DNA from 2 places in the Streptococcus dentasini genome. Region 1 is predicted to be linked to the other one. Evidence: predicted binding sites of a transcription regulator. Region 1 holds the regulator's gene; the other holds the start of a gene.
What was found. The regulator NrdR, encoded in region 1, represses ribonucleotide reductase genes. The targets are predictions, from matches to a motif close to ACACNATATATNGTGT.
Positions count from the first base shown of each region.

Region 2: a site for NrdR is predicted at 2,296-2,311, ahead of ACVR1G_RS04385 (redoxin NrdH). Genes of this name have one in related genera too.

Region 1 is NZ_JBRUHS010000011.1:6,971-11,411, reverse strand. It holds gene dnaI (primosomal protein DnaI) at 1-46, opposite strand, end outside; gene ACVR1G_RS08530 (replication initiation and membrane attachment family protein) at 47-1,201, opposite strand; gene nrdR (transcriptional regulator NrdR) at 1,188-1,685, opposite strand; gene ACVR1G_RS08520 (response regulator transcription factor) at 1,825-2,502, opposite strand; gene ACVR1G_RS08515 (YceD family protein) at 2,593-3,129, opposite strand; gene htpX (zinc metalloprotease HtpX) at 3,534-4,433, opposite strand.
Region 2 is NZ_JBRUHS010000004.1:5,241-9,681, reverse strand. It holds gene ptsP (phosphoenolpyruvate--protein phosphotransferase) at 1-57, opposite strand, end outside; gene ACVR1G_RS04395 (phosphocarrier protein HPr) at 62-325, opposite strand; gene icd (NADP-dependent isocitrate dehydrogenase) at 499-1,683, opposite strand; gene ACVR1G_RS04385 (redoxin NrdH) at 2,388-2,612, shown strand; gene nrdE (class 1b ribonucleoside-diphosphate reductase subunit alpha) at 2,715-4,441, shown strand, end outside.

The DNA of each region.
Region 1 (4,441 bases):
GCTCATGAGCAGTCTTTTTTGCCAAGGTCTCCCCTATACTTTCCATCTACTCACCACCCTTTCCAAGTTTCGCTAACATTTGACGTTTCATCTCATCAAGCTTCTGCTGTTCCTCAGGTGTCGTCTGCTCTTTGTAATTTGGATTACTCCAGTCGGGCACACTGGAAACAGTTTGCTTGGATTTTTGATTTCTTGCTCGACCGTGCTGACGCAGGGCTTCAAAAGCAGCTTCAGCTGTCGTAGCCTTTTTTGATGACACGACATTTGCCAGACTCATCATAGCATTTCTAGCCAAAGTAGCAGAACTGTGTCGCTTAAAATAATAGACTATCATGACATTAATAACTTCATCAAGAAAGTCCATCTCAACCAAGTCTGACAAAATCTTCTTTTCCTTATCAGTCGTTGTTACAGCACCCAAGCCAACTTTAATCTTGGCTAAAAAATTCTCAGGTACTGAGGATTTAGCCTCTCTGATGATAATTTCCTCTTCGCGGCTGAGTTCAGTGGCTTTGTTGGACTTAGGCTGATGGAGTTTGGCTGCGATGCGCTTAGGTAAAATTTTATGGTGACTGGCAGTCTCCTTCGCCAACTGATAAACATCAAACCAAGTAAGGCTGAATTTTTCAGCAAGATTATTCAGTGCGATAACATCCTCTTTTTCCTTGCTAAAATGCAGACCATCAATAGTCATTCTTTGTTTAAAACTATCCAAGTCAAAATAGGTTTTGGATCTCATAGGCTGCACATCAATCTCACCCGTATCTGAAAAAACCTCTGAAAATTTTTTGGAAAGGTTGCGTACCCGACCTAAATCGGATTTTTCCAAATCTGCCACAGCAACATCACCAATATGTCTCTCCAGCAAACGCCTATAAACAGCATGAGAGAGGAAATGTTCTGGTGTCAAAGGCTCCCTAAGTTCGATAATATATTTATCCAACTCCTGATAAAATGCCACCAGATCCATCCCAGTCAGAACAGCAAGAGAATTTTCAAAACGCGGCAGATCAAAGAGTGTGTGATTTAAAATTTCAGCAATCTTATGCAACTGTTGACCGTTATCATAAAAGCTAGTCAGATACTGATAAACCACCACAGCATCACTGCCTATAATCGGTAAATAGAGCCGAATCAGATTAGTCATATCTCTGCTGACCTGATTATTTTTCACAAAAGAAAAATTATCAATCGGTTTCATCTTGTTCCTTATTTTTCTTGTTTTTACTGTGGACACGATTGGTTATCTGCTGCAAGAGATCCTCAATTTCATCCACATCCTTAAAACTGCGGTAGACACTGGCAAAGCGGACGTAGGTGATCTCATCTAAGTCCGCTAGTTCATCCATTACGAGATTGCCGATGACTTCGCTGGTAACTTCGCTGTCGTATTCTCCACGAATCTTTTGTTCAATACGGCTGATTACACTTTCAATATCACTACTGGAGACAGGCCTCTTTTGAGCACTCTGGATAATGCCATTGAGAATTTTATCACGAGAGAACTGCTCCCGCGTACCATCCTTCTTAACAACCAAGAGGGGGACTTCTTCGATGCGCTCAAAGGTTGTAAAACGCGCGCCACAGTTATCACATTCACGGCGGCGGCGGATGGTATTGCCATCTTCAGCCTGACGGCTGTCAATAACGCTGGATTTATTACGATTACATCTTGGACAACGCATGCAAACACCCCAATTCTATCATTCTTTAGTAATACTTTATTTTATCATATTTTTAAGTATAAAAAAAGGATTGACCCTCCCTGTCAAATCCAGTCATCTCTTATCTATTGCCACTCTATCTCATCAGACTATTGCCCAATTAACTACGGATTACATACCCCATCCCTCGCACTGTCTGGATGTATGAGTCATTGCCAGGAATATCAATTTTACCACGAAGGTAACGAATATAGACATCAACGACATTGGTTTCAACCGCACCGTTACTGTAGCTCCAAACATAGTCCAGCAGTTCTTCACGTGTCATCACTGTATTGATATGCCTAAGCAGGGTCGATAATAAGGCAAATTCACGATTGGTCAAAGCAATACTCTCCCCCTTACGTATCACTGACCGATTGGCTTCATCTAATATCAAATCATGGTAAGGAGCCTTTTGGCGATAAATTCTTGTTTTTCCGCGGGCAAAGGCTTCTTCTGCCTTTTCCAGTAATTCTTCAACAGCAAAAGGCTTAATCATATACTCATCCGCTAGTTCATCAGTCTTTGATTGGATGCTGGCAATTGCTTCTCGATCGACCATCATCACAATCGGCATGGACTTCTCTCGTCTAATCTGATGCATCAAATCTAAACCATCCTTATCAGGCAGCTTGAGATCAATAAAAATTAGTTCAAAATCCCTTTCCAGAGCCATCGTCAATCCTGATTTTCCATCTTGACTGACTGTGACTTGATATCCCTTTTCTTGTAACCTTAGAGATACTAAACGTGACAAGCTTTTCTCATCTTCAATAATTAGGATTCGTTTAGCCATACTCTTACCTCCATTCGTTTGTCTATCTCTATTTCCGTAAAACAGTGATAGACCCTCCTCTTTCTTTTTACCTATTCACCTTCTTCAGGTTTACTCCGAATCAAATAAGCCTTCCAAGGCAGCAAAGGGACTCTTAGCTGCTTTCTTTTCGTCCTGCAAAGTCTGGTACTGTGATTCCGTCAATACAGACCAATCCTGCCCCGATGGCAGAACATCGCTTTCTGTTTCTTCTGGTGTTAAGACCTTGAGCGGAATGTTGAGCAAAATATTATCAACAACACTCTCCTTGAGATCAATCTGATCATCCTCTAAGATTAAAACCAAATCATCCTCAACTAATTCTTTTTGGATCTCAGCTTCTGCTGCTTCTACAAAGACTTCTGATACAAAAATATTTTGATCCAAATAAACTGGCTCCATCGATCGGCTTGACGGAAGAACCAATTGATAAGTTAAATCATAATTCAGTAAAAAGAGGCCTTCATCATAGCCAACTAATCCCTTGGCTTTAACGTCTGTGACATCTATAATTTCTGAATTGCGCTCCAATAGCATAGGCTTGATATCCAGTTTTTGATCAAATCGAAGACCATCCGGATTTTTTTTTAATTCTGCAATATTAAACATAAATTCTCCCAATCGATGAACATAAACATAGGCCTTTCCTAGAAAGTACGACCTACGTATGATATTAGTAATTTTTCCTAATCAAGTCGTTAAGTTGCCTACTCAAAGAAAATCAATACAAACTAAAAGCCCTGAAAGGTTCAACTGGCTAATAATAAGAGATGAGACTTATTATTGATAAGTCTCAGAACATAATCCAGTGAACGCTCAGCTATTCTAGATGGGAAAAATTCCATTTTTCATCTAAAAGATACAGCGCTTGCCGCAATAAAATACTATTTTGATTTTCAAGGAATATCACTCTCACAAAATTGATTGCTCTTAATATAGCAGAAATAGTTTGCAATTTCTTTACAAGAAAACAAAAATCGCCCAACGAGAGCGATAGTTTTGTCATATTTAAGTTAAGCTGCCTCTAGGCGGGCAATCCGCTCTTCAATTGGCGGATGGGTGAAAAATAGAGATTTAACCCCGCCTTTTTTCTTAGGATCATTGATATAAAGAGCCGCACTGGCATCATCAACTGGTTGTTGCATAGGCTGGGATTGATCTAATTTTTTGAGCGCACTAATCAGTCCCTGAGGATTTCGCGTCAGCTCTACTGAGCTGGCATCAGCCAAATATTCTCGCTGACGAGAAATAGCTAGCTGAACCAAGCTAGCAGCTAAAGGCGCCAAGATCAAGGCTATTAAAGAGAAAGCTAGCATAAGGACGCCGATACTGCCACCACCTTCACTATCGCTAGAGCGACGTCTGCTACCACCGCCCCACCACATCATACGACCACCGATACTGGAAATCAGAGTAATGGCACTGGCTAAAGCTACAGCGATAGTTGAAATACGAATATCGTAATTTCTAATATGGCTGATTTCATGGCCGATAACCCCTTCTAATTCTTCGCGATTCATAGCCGCTAAAATACCACTAGTTGCAGCAACTGCTGAATTTTCAGGTGAGGACCCAGTCGCAAAAGCATTGAGAGAGGGATCATCAATAACAAAGACACGAGGCATGGGAACTTGTGCTACCATAGCCATATCTTCTACAATATGATAATAGTCAGGATAGTCTCCAGCTGTAATTTCACGGGCATTGTTCATAGACATGACCACATTAGTTGACTGAAAAATCATTGACATAGCATAGATAGTTCCAATAATGAGGGCAATAATGAGACCTCCAAGCCAACTACCCAACCAGAGATAGCCGACAGCAGCTCCAATAATAGCCAATAGGCTAAAAAACAAGAGCAAAAGGAGAACCGTGCGTCGCTTGTTGGATGCAATTTGTTGATAGAGCATGAGTGTCT
Region 2 (4,441 bases), on a different contig from region 1:
TGCCTTAGCAACAGCAACACCATCTGATGCTGCAATTCCTTTAAGCATTTCTGTCATAGTTTTAAGCCAATCCTTCTTTTGTCATTGTTTCATCGATAGCTACGATAGCATCATCTGCATCTGAACCTTCTGCTGTGATTGTTACATCAGCACCTTGACCAACACCAAGGCTCATAACACCCATAATTGATTTAAGGTTTACTGATTTACCTTTGTAGTCCAAAGTGATATCTGAGGCAAATTTACTAGCTGTTTGCACAAGCAAAGTGGCTGGACGTGCGTGGATACCTGTTTCTGCAACAATGTGGAAATCTTTAGAAGCCATAAGGATTCTCCTTTTTTCTAATGTAAATATTTTTTGGATTATCGCATGATAACCCTTACAAAATAGGATTATATCATACCGTTTGCTTATTTTCAAGGTATAAAGTTATTTACGAAAATTTTTTGAAACCCTTTTCTTAGATATATTTTCTAATTTTCAACCAGAAAATATTGCTATTCTTTCTGCAGTTCTTCTAATAAGGCAGCAATAAATTGGGGCGTCATTAGACTAGGCCGATTGCCTGCCAGATCTCTCGTAAAACAGCCTTTTGAAAATACTGCCTCAATTGCATTTTCAATTAAAGCAGCGGCTTCACTCCAGCCGATATAAGCCAACATCATTGCTCCCGACAGCAAAATTGAACAGGGATTGGCGAGACCACGCCCCGCAATATCAGGAGCGGTTCCGTGTGTTGCTTCAAAAACAGCGTGTCCTGTCTGGTAATTGATATTAGCACCCGGCGATATGCCTATACCACCGACTTGGGCAGCTAAAGCATCACTAGCGTAGTCTCCATTGAGATTAGTCAAGGCAACGACTTCAAAACGCTCAGGATTAAGGAGAATCTGCTGAAAAAAATTATCAGCAATAATATCGTCAATAACTAATTGTCCACTGGCTAATTCAGCTGAAAATTCACGCTGGGCTAGTCCATAGCCCCATTTTCTGAAGCCACCCTCTGTATATTTTTGGATATTGCCTTTATGCACTAGGGTGACTCGCTGTAAGTTATTAGCCAAGGCATATGTAATAGCCGAACGAATTAAACGCTCACTCCCCTGAATAGAAATTGGTTTAACACCGATGCTGGTTGTTTCAGGAAAACGAATTTGATCAACCGCCATCTTAAATTGAAGGAAATCCAAAACCTTTTTGACCTGGCTGCTGCCAGCTTCCCATTCAATCCCAGCATAAAGATCTTCTGTATTTTCGCGAAAGATAGTCATAGCGACTTTTTCAGGATGTTTCAGTGGACTTTCAATTCCTTTGAAATGACGAATGGGCCGAACGCAGGCGTAAAGATCCAATTTCTGACGAAGGGCAACATTCAAAGACCGTATTCCTTGGCCAATCGGTGTCTCTAAAGGACCTTTGATGGCGATCAAATGTTCCTTAATCATCTGTAAAGTTTCCATTGGCAACCAATGTCCTGTTTTTTCAAAAGCTTTTTTACCAGCTAGAGCTTGCTGCCAATCGAGCTTTCTTCGTCCCTTATAAGCCTGAGCAATCGCTGTATCAAAAATAGTCTGAGCGCCGTGCCAGATATCCCGACCTATGCCATCACCCTCAATATAAACGATGGTAGGATTGTCTGTAACCTGCAGTTTGTTATTTTTCAACGTAATTTTATCTGCCATATTATCACCTCTTGATCTGAGCTTATTCTAACGAATTCGTTTTAGATAGTCTAGATACATTGAAGGTAGTTTTTCAGGGTTACTGCTCTTGGACAAGAGCATAACACAACTATTACCTGTCCTTAGAATAGGATAAACTGTTGAAGAAGAAAAATCCACAGTACAAATCATGGCTCTTGATTTGTACATGGGTTCCTAATTTGTATTAAATCTATGGTATATGTTACTAGATTAGATTTAGTGCACAAAATATTTAGTTTACACACCAAGTATCGAAAAAAATTTATTATTTCAGCATGCCTCCAAAGAACTATAAAAGATTTATTGGCACAGCATCAAAACACCATGAAAGTAAGTCGGCTGAATCTCCTGCATTTTAATACTTCAAGTAAATTGGATATCGAACCGCCAAGAAGATTTTATCCATTGACAGTAGATGCGTCTGTCCCATTCATTTTTCAATCCAAAATACCGTCGGTTATCTAATATATAGTAGATAGTAGTTCCGATTTTCTTGGTAGTTTTCTAATGAATCCTTGCTATCACTGGATTTCTCGGCATATTTTAAGAAGAAAAGTTTACCACAAGATGTTGGGGGTGGTTTTTTGACTGGCACAAAATATTGTGGTTTTTGAGCAAAATTGCTTGCTTTTTCTTTCTAATTTGGGTATCCTTATTAGGTACTAATTTATAGGAGAGATACGATGTCACAGATTACTTTGTTTTCTAAAAACAACTGCATGCAATGCAAGATGACCAAGAAGTTCTTGGAGCAAAATGGTGCTGATTTTGAAGAGATTAACATCGATGAGCAGCCAGAGAAAATTGATTATGTTAAGAGTTTAGGTTTTACGGCCGCTCCAGTTATCGAGGCTGGTGATGTAACTTTCTCAGGTTTTCAACCTACTAAGCTAAAAGAAATTATTTAGTTTCACGTATAAGGACAAGGCTGACCAAGCAGTTCAAAACTGCTTGGCAGTTTAAATTTAACAACTCTACATTATAATTATTATAGATAAAAGGAAATACCTATGAGTCTTAAAGATTTAGGCGAAGTTTCCTACTTCCGCCTCAACAATGAAATTAACCGTCCTGTCAATGGTCAAATTCCTCTTAATAAGGATAAAGAAGCCCTGCAGGCTTTCTTCAGGGAGAATGTTGTGCCTAATTCTATGGCCTTTGATTCTATTACGGACAAAATAAATTACTTAATTGCTAATGATTACATCGAAGCTGATTTTATCAGGAAGTACTCAGCTGATTTTATCGAAGGGCTAGCACAGGAGCTGCAAGCAGCAGACTTTCATTTTCAATCTTTCATGGCCGCTTATAAGTTCTACCAGCAGTATGCTTTAAAGACTAATGATGGCCAGTATTATCTCGAAAGCATTGAGGACCGCGTTCTCTTTAACGCTCTCTACTTTGCAAATGGAGATGAACAGTTGGCCAGCGATTTGGCAAGGGAGATGATTCATCAGCGCTATCAACCAGCAACACCATCCTTTCTAAATGCTGGACGCAGCCGCCGGGGGGAATTAGTCTCATGTTTCTTAATTCAGGTAACCGACGATATGAATGCTATCGGTCGTTCCATCAATTCAGCTCTTCAGCTATCACGTATCGGAGGCGGTGTTGGGATTTCGCTCAGCAACTTGCGCGAAGCTGGAGCCCCAATCAAAGGCTACGCAGGGGCAGCTTCTGGTGTTGTGCCCGTGATGAAGCTCTTTGAAGACAGTTTCTCTTATTCTAACCAGCTGGGACAACGTCAGGGAGCCGGGGCAGTTTATCTGGATGTCTTCCACCCTGATATCCTTTCTTTCTTATCAACTAAAAAGGAAAATGCGGATGAAAAGGTTCGGGTTAAGACCCTGTCATTGGGGATTACTGTTCCTGATAAATTCTATGAATTGGCCCGCAAAAATGAGGAGATGTACCTCTTTAGTCCATACTCTATAGAAAAAGAGTACGGTGTCCCGTTCAACTATATTAATATTACCGAAAAATATGATGAGTTAGTGGCTAATCCTAAGATTGCCAAAACAAAAATCTCTGCTCGTGAGTTAGAAACCGAAATTTCTAAGTTGCAGCAAGAATCAGGCTATCCCTATATCATCAATGTCGATGCTGCCAATCGATCAAATCCTATAGATGGTCGCATCATTATGTCTAACTTGTGTTCAGAGGTTCTGCAAGTTCAAAAGCCTAGCTTGATTAATGATGCACAAGAATTTGTACAGATGGGAACCGATATTTCATGTAACCTTGGTTCTACCAATGTAGTGAACATGATGGCATCTCCGGATTTTGGCCGTTCTATTAAGGCTATGACCCGCGCACTTACTTTTGTGACAGATTCCTCAAATATTGAAGCTGTCCCAACGATTAAGGCCGGTAATGAGCAAGCTCATACCTTTGGTTTGGGGGCAATGGGGCTCCACTCCTTCCTCGCTCGTAACCACATTGAGTACGGCAGTCCTGAATCGATTGAGTTTACTGACATCTATTTCATGCTGATGAACTACTGGACCTTGGTTGAATCCAACAATATTGCCCGTGAACGCAGTGAGTCTTTCGTCGGTTTTGAAAAATCTAAATACGCTGATGGCACTTACTTTGACAAATATGTGACCGGTGAGTTTGTGCCTAAATCTGAGCGTGTTAAGAAACTCTTTGAAGGACACTTTATCCCGCAAGCTGAGGACTGGGAAGCTCTCCGTCAAGCCGTAATGAAAGATGGACTCTATCATCAGAATCGTCT